One region of the Streptomyces sp. NPDC050433 genome, then DNA from elsewhere that is predicted to be linked to it. Evidence: riboswitches for the same ligand, from Rfam matches in the RefSeq annotation. Region 1 holds a riboswitch; each other region holds the start of a gene.
What was found. A riboswitch is a leader RNA that binds a small molecule or an ion and turns the genes downstream of it on or off. The one in region 1 is predicted to bind cyclic di-AMP.
Positions count from the first base shown of each region.

Region 2: linked by a shared signal. The riboswitch ahead of ACIBLA_RS08930 (transglycosylase family protein) and the one ahead of ACIBLA_RS09595 (LysM peptidoglycan-binding domain-containing protein) in region 1 are both predicted to bind cyclic di-AMP.
Region 3: linked by a shared signal. The riboswitch ahead of ACIBLA_RS32545 (M23 family metallopeptidase) and the one ahead of ACIBLA_RS09595 (LysM peptidoglycan-binding domain-containing protein) in region 1 are both predicted to bind cyclic di-AMP.

Region 1 is NZ_JBITIB010000006.1:51,100-53,355, forward strand. It holds gene ACIBLA_RS09590 (SRPBCC family protein) at 1-89, shown strand, start outside; gene ACIBLA_RS09595 (LysM peptidoglycan-binding domain-containing protein) at 383-1,123, opposite strand; cyclic di-AMP (ydaO/yuaA leader) riboswitch at 1,128-1,320, opposite strand; gene ACIBLA_RS09600 (galactose oxidase early set domain-containing protein) at 2,118-2,256, shown strand, end outside.
Region 2 is NZ_JBITIB010000005.1:211,026-213,281, reverse strand. It holds gene eno (phosphopyruvate hydratase) at 1-506, opposite strand, end outside; gene ACIBLA_RS08930 (transglycosylase family protein) at 693-1,379, opposite strand; cyclic di-AMP (ydaO/yuaA leader) riboswitch at 1,383-1,559, opposite strand; gene ACIBLA_RS08925 (transglycosylase family protein) at 1,817-2,256, opposite strand, start outside.
Region 3 is NZ_JBITIB010000036.1:17,132-19,387, forward strand. It holds gene ACIBLA_RS32540 (PrsW family intramembrane metalloprotease) at 1-293, shown strand, start outside; gene ACIBLA_RS32545 (M23 family metallopeptidase) at 331-1,395, opposite strand; cyclic di-AMP (ydaO/yuaA leader) riboswitch at 1,407-1,561, opposite strand; gene ACIBLA_RS32550 (PP2C family protein-serine/threonine phosphatase) at 1,880-2,256, opposite strand, start outside.

The DNA.
Region 1 (2,256 bases):
GGCCGCGCGGCTTCGACACGGACGGCGCGCTGGTGGCGTGGCGGGCGCGGGTGGAGGAGCTGGCGGCGGGGCTGCTCGACGCGGAGTAGGGGCGGCGGAGGATCGAGCGGCGGGCGTCGGGGCTACTCCTCCGGCTCCTGGGCACGCTCCTGAGCCTCTTTCAAGGCATTGCTGGTGATATCCACACCCCTCTCCTTTCCCCTCCTGGACGGCCCGCACGCCGTCCGCACACGGGACGGCGCCCGCACGCCGAACGCATGTCGCCCGCACGCCGAACGCCGGCCGGACCGCGTGCGCGGGTCCGGCCGGCGAGGGTGCCGACGGTGCCGATCGGGGGGCGATCAGCGGGGCCGATCAGGAAGGGCCGATCGGCCGGGGCCGACTAGTACGGGCCGTTGACGTTGTCGATCGAGCCGTAGCGGTCAGCCGCGTAGTTGCACGCCGCGACGATGTTGGCGACCGGGTCGTAGCTGTCGGTCGAGGTGCCGGGCACGTGGTACGCCTCGAAGGTCGGGGCGATGACCTGGAGCAGGCCCTTCGACGGGGTGCCGGCCGCGGCGTTGGAGTCCCAGTTGTTGATGGCCTGGGGGTTGCCGCCGGACTCGCGCATGATGTTGCGGTGGATGCCGTCGTACGAGCCGGGGATGCCGTTCTTCGCCATGACGTCCAGCGCCTCCCGGATCCAGCCGTCGAGGTCGTTGGTGTAGGACTTGGCGGCCGACTTGACGGCTTCCTTCTTGTCCGACGAGGGGTTCTCGGTCGAGGCGGTCGGGGCTGCCTTGGCCTTCCCGGCGAGCTTCAGCTTGAGGCCGGGGTGGATGAGCGACGGGTTGTCGCCGACGGCGGCGCGGTTGTTCTTGTACAGCGCCTTCCAGCCGCCGCTCACGGAGCGGGCTTTGGCGATCTTGGCCAGCGATTCGCCCTTCACGACGGTGTGCGTGACCTTCTTGGCGGCGGTGGCGGCCGACGGGGCCGACGCGACGCTCTGCGGGGCGGGGGCGGCGCCCGCCGTGGTGGCGGTCAGAAGGGGCAGGGCCAGGGCGGCGCTGCCGGTGCCGAGGGCGATGAGCCGGCGGCCGAGGGGGGTGGTGCGGGAACGGCGGTGCTTACCCGGTGCGGGCATGACGAGGTCCTCTCCGTCGCCTGCGAGGTGAGCTGTCGGGTTCGGGCGGGAGATGCCCGGCCGCGCTGCGCGCGCGACTTCACCCCAAGCCGGTCCGGTGCAACGGATCGGCGACTTACCTGGGTCCCCCGCTCCTGCCGTACGTAAATGGTTGGATGCGGTTTCCGGACGGCGGCAGGATTCGGCGTTCCACCCGGAATGACGAGAACGTAAGCGAGAACGTCAGAGCGAAACAAGTCCTGAATTCACAGTTCTGGGCCATTCGCGGATCCGATGGCGATTAATGCGAATTCCCGCCCGGCGGTTCAGGTCTCAACTTTCCTTTCCCGCACGGGAGGTGGGCGGCGGGCCGGGGAGGCACAGTTCACCTCCGCTGTGACACACATCATAGGAATTCCGTGCAACCACGCAGGTCATCACAACGGCCATAAACGGACAAGTAAGGCTTTGAATACCCATAACGACCTGCCCCACAAAGCGGACAAATGATTATTTTCCATAGGTCGAGGGCACATAAGGCGAGCCTGGTGCCGGGGCCGCCGGTGCCGTGCGGCGCGTTTCCGCTGAGCAGGGTCTCACCCGAGAGCGGCAGCGGGTCGCGATCGGTCGCCGGCATAATTCCGGGACACTTGGCCGCGCCGGCGATCAGGTTGTTCTGAACGGTGTTTCCATAACCGCCTTATATCGCTACGCCGTTGGCCCGATCACGCGTCGTCTCAGCCTCAGGCATATCACGGGTTTATCAACAGCCCACACCAGATGCCGACTTGGTGCGTGCGGGCGCACCGGTGGCCGGACCGGGCGCCGGGCGCGTGCGCCGAAGTGAAGCCTATGAACCGCCTGTTAGCTCTATAGGGGCAACCTCACTGCTTTTTCTGGACCTTTCCTCTCGAACACCGCCAGCATTGATTACTGCGAGTAGTCATTCGCTCCGGGTGCGGCATCGCCGTACCGCGTGCTCCCACCACTCCGGAAAGGACCTGGGTCGAGCCTCATGAGATATCCCCGCTCTCGCACACGGCTGTCCAACACTCTCGCCGCCTGCGCTGTCGTCAGCGCGCTCGCCGCCTCAACTCTCGTCGGCGCCGCCCCCGTTGCCGCTCACGGCGGTGAGGGCCACCACGAGCACTCCA
Region 2 (2,256 bases), on a different contig from region 1:
ATCATGAACTCCTGGATGTCCACGTTGGAGTCGGCGTGCGAACCGCCGTTGAGGATGTTCATCATCGGGACGGGCAGCAGGTGCGCGTTCGGGCCGCCGAGGTAGCGGAACAGCGGCAGATCCGAAGCCTCGGAGGCGGCGTGCGCCACGGCCAGGGAGACACCGAGGATGGCGTTGGCGCCGAGCGAGGACTTGTCGGGCGTGGCGTCCAGGTCGAACATCGCCTGGTCGATCAGGCGCTGCTCGGTGGCGTCGTAACCGACCAGCTCCGGGCCGATCTGCTCGATGACGGCGAGGACCGCCTTCTCGACTCCCTTGCCCTGGTAGCGGTTCTGGTCACCGTCGCGGAGCTCAAGGGCCTCGAACGCACCGGTGGACGCACCGGAGGGGACAGCAGCACGGCCGGTGCTGCCGTCGTCGAGGCCGACCTCGACCTCGACCGTTGGGTTGCCTCGGGAGTCAAGGATTTCCCTGGCTACGACGACGTCGATGGACGGCACGAGCATCTCCTTCTGGGATGTGACGCGTGGAGTGCAGGGTCTCATTGGCCTTGCGGCATGAGCCTAACCGGCTCCCGGTCGGCGGTCGGCAGATGCCCGCCCGCTGGGACGAAAAGAGTCCTGAATGCCCGTTCAGCCATGAATGTCCGAGCATTCGGTCCGGTGGGCCGGGCGGACCTAGGTGGGGAAGGGTCAGCTCAGGTGCAGCTGCTGGCCCGGGAAGATCTCGTCGGCGTCCTCGACGATGTCCTTGTTCAGCTCGAAGAGCTTCTTCCAGCCGCCTTCGACCTTCTTGGTCTCGGCGATCCCGGAGAGGGTGTCGCCGGCCTTGACCTTGTACTCGCCGTCGCCCTTCTTGACCGGGCCGCGGGTCTCGGTGCGGGAGGCGGGCTGCTCCTGCTCGGCGCGCGGGGCGGCCTGCTTCTTCGGGGCGGCCTTCGGCGCGGACTGCTCCGGGGCGGCCTTCGGGGCGTCGTCGGCCGAACCGGCGTCGTTCGCGGCGTTGGACAGGCCCACGCCACAGCTCGGCCAGGCACCCTTGCCCTGGCCGGCCAGGACCTTCTCGGCGATCTGTATCTGCTGGGACTTCGAGGCCTGGTCGGCGCTGGAGGCGAAGGCGTTGCCGCCGTACGCGGCCCAGGTGGAGGCGGAGAACTGGAGACCGCCGAAGTAGCCGTTGCCGGTGTTGATCGACCAGTTGCCGCCGGACTCGCACTGGGCGACGGCGTCCCACTCGGCGGTGGTGGCCGCGGAGGCGGAGGTGGCGCCGATCAGCGGGGCCGCGACGGCGGCACCGGTGATGCCGGCGAGCGTGGCGTAACGGGCGGCCTTGGACGGACGGCGGTGCTTGCCCTTGCCGGACGCGCTGGAAAACAGCATGCGAGATCTCCTCACCGACGCCTGCGAGGTGAGCTGTCGGGTTCGGGCCAAGTGAGTTGCCCGGCCGTGCGACCCGAGAACGCCTTCACGTCCCCCTGCACACGGCTGCACCCCGAGCCGGCCGTCGTGACCGGCACTTACCTTTGGGTCCCCCGCTCCTGCCTTCGGCGCTTGACGCGACGACTACTCCCCCCGACCGACGGCAGGATTCGGCGTGACGGTCGACGGTGCCCGCGGTGCGAGCGGTTAAGACCGTAAACACAGACATCCCGGATGTTCAAAGGAGGAACATCCGGGATGATTCGCCCATCTCGCCCCGAGGAAACCTCTGTTTACGCAGGTCGGGCGAGAGCGGGGCGAGTTGGCCGTCCGGCGGCGCCAGTTGGGTCGAAGAGACCCTTGTCTCACTTACGCAGGTCCGGACATAGGCGGCTTAACTACCCCTGCTTCACGGTCAGATCGAGGCTCTGGCCCGGCAGGATGAGGTCGGCGTCGGAGCCTACGACCTCGCGGTTCGCCTCGTAGAGCGCGGGCCAGCCGCCCTCCACCTTCTGCTCGTCCGCGATGGCCCAGAGATTGTCACCGGTGCGGACGGTGTACGAGCCGTCGTCGGCGTCGCCGTCGCGCGTCGAACCGTCACCTCGTGAGGCATGGCGGCCACTTTCGCGGGCTTCGTCAGACTCACCCGACTTGCCTGCTTCGGCCGATCCGTCCGAGGCCTCGGCGCCGGTGCCGGTGTCGGCCGACCCGCTCGACTCGGGGGCCGGTTCGCCACGGTGCTTGCCCTGTCCCGTGCTGGGCTCGGTACTGGGCTTCGCGCTCGGCTTGTCGGCGCCGGAGGCGGAGTCGCGGCCGAACTGCCCGGACGACGGAGTCG
Region 3 (2,256 bases), on a different contig from region 1:
GGGCGCGCTCGATGGCACGCGACATGGCGGGCCGTACGTACGGGCCGTCGGCGGCCCGCGCGGTCGGCGAGTACCAGGCGTTCGCGACCGCTCTGGCGTTCCTGCGCCACCGGGCGGGGCGCGGCACCGCGGGCCCGGACTTCGTCGAGCGCGAGCAGGAGTTGCTGCACCACCTGTGGCAGCGCCGGGAAATGGCGTCGCCCGCGCTGGCGTACGCGGCGCGGGCGACGGGGCGGGTGTGGACGCCGCCGCCGTACATCGACTACGGCGGCTACAACCCGTATCGGAGCTAGAGAGCCGGAGAGTTCAGGGCGGGATTCATGACGGGCTTCAGGGCGTGAGGCCCTTGCTGCGCAGCCAGCTCATCGGGTCGATCCCGCTGCCGCCCGCGGTGTGGACCTCCAGGTGCAGGTGCGCGCCGGTGACATTGCCGGTGGCTCCCACGCGCCCGACGGTCTCGCCGGTGGTGACCTTCTGGCCGACGCCGACGGTCATCGAGGACAGGTGGGCGTACCAGATCTCCGTACCGTCCTCCAGCTCCAGCACCACGCGGTAGCCGTACGACCCCGACCAGCCCGCCGACTTGACGGTGCCGCTGTGAACGGCCTTGGTGGGCGTGCCCGCCGACGCGGCGAAGTCCAGGCCGGTGTGCTGGCCGGAGGACCACATGGAGCCGGCCTGGCCGTAGGTGGAGGTGAGCGTGTACGAGGAGGTGGGGAGCGAGAAGCTGGCGGCCAGCTTCTCCAGGCGCTCCTGCTCGGCCTTGGCCTCGGCCGCTTCCTTCGCCTTGCGCCTCTCCTCGGCGGCCTTCGCCTCGGCCTCGGTCTGCTGCTTCTTGGCCTCCGCCGCGGCCTTCTGAGCGGCGGCGGCCTCGACGCTCGCCTTCTGGGCCGCGTCGGCCTCGGCCTGCTGCTGCTCCGCCTGCTGGAGGATGCGGGCGCGCAGCGCCTCGCCGGAGTCGGTGGTGCCCTGCTGCGCGTCGGCGGCGGTGAGGCCCGCCGTGGTCAGCGGGGAGGGTGTCTCGTCGCTCTTCTTGTCGCCGCCGGACATGAAAGACCCGACGCCGGGAAGGGACTTGGCGTCGGGGAGATTGTCCGAGATCGAGTCGGGAAGTGATATCGAGACCGCGGGCTTGTCCTGGGCGGAGGCGATGCCTCCCGCGCCGACCGCGGCGATGACGCCCACGCCGAGGACCGTGGAGCTGCGGGCGAGAGCGTTGCGCTGCTTGGCGACACGGTGCTTGCCGCGTACGGGACGGACGGACTCCGCGGTGGGATTCCACTCCTCCCAGTCCCTGTTCACCTCGCCGTCGGCTCGATCGGTGCCGTCGAACCGGCTTCCGGGGCCGAAATGGAGCGGGACTGAGGCTTCGGGGGCAGGCCTGTTGGACGCCACTGAGGCGCTCTCCTTTCCTTCCTTCTCGCCTACCGGGTTAGCTGACGGGTTCGGAGCAGGAAGGTCTCCTACGAGCGCTGCTCGCCGCACGAGGCAGCAAGTGACGCCCGATTCACCCCAATTGGTGGTTCCCCGGTTTCCTTGCGGAATTCGGCGCGTGCAGCACGGTGCCGTCTCTTTCGACGGCTGGGACAACCGCGCTGCGTTATCGAACGTTAATAGACGACCGGGGCTTATTCCAAGCTGTTCCGGGTGATCGTTAGCGATCGCGGCCCGGATCAACCAGGACACAAGCGGGCGGAGTCGGGCGAGTTGATCGCCCTTCGGACCGTGTGGGATCACACAGTCGACCTGACGGTGCGTCAAATGTTATGCGGAGTGATGCGCTTCAACTACGCAGCGTGGCGGGCGAGATGACGGCGCACCGCGCGGAGTCGCGCGGAGACCGCGCGGAGATAGTGAAAAGGCCGCGAGAAGACGGGATTCACGGCACGACCGGCATCGTCCGGCGCCGCTCCGGCTGCCTCTCGGTGGGCCGGGTGACGGCGAGCAGCGCCATGTCGTCCGTGGTGGCGCCGCCGGTGTGCAGCCGTACGTCCCCGACGACCGCCTCCAGCAGTTCGTCGGGGCCGGGGAAGATTCGTCCCGCGAGCCGTTCGCGCGGGTTGTAGAAGACGCCCGCCGCGTTGCGCGCCTCGGTGAGCCCGTCCGTGTAGAGGAGCAGCGTCGCCCCGGACAGGTAGGGCATCTCGTCGGCGCGGTCCGGCCAGGTCCCCAGCTCCCCCATCCCGAGCGGCAGCGCCGGTTCTGTGGTGGCCAGCACGGTCAGTCCGCCGTCGGGCGCGAGCAGCAGCGGCTCCG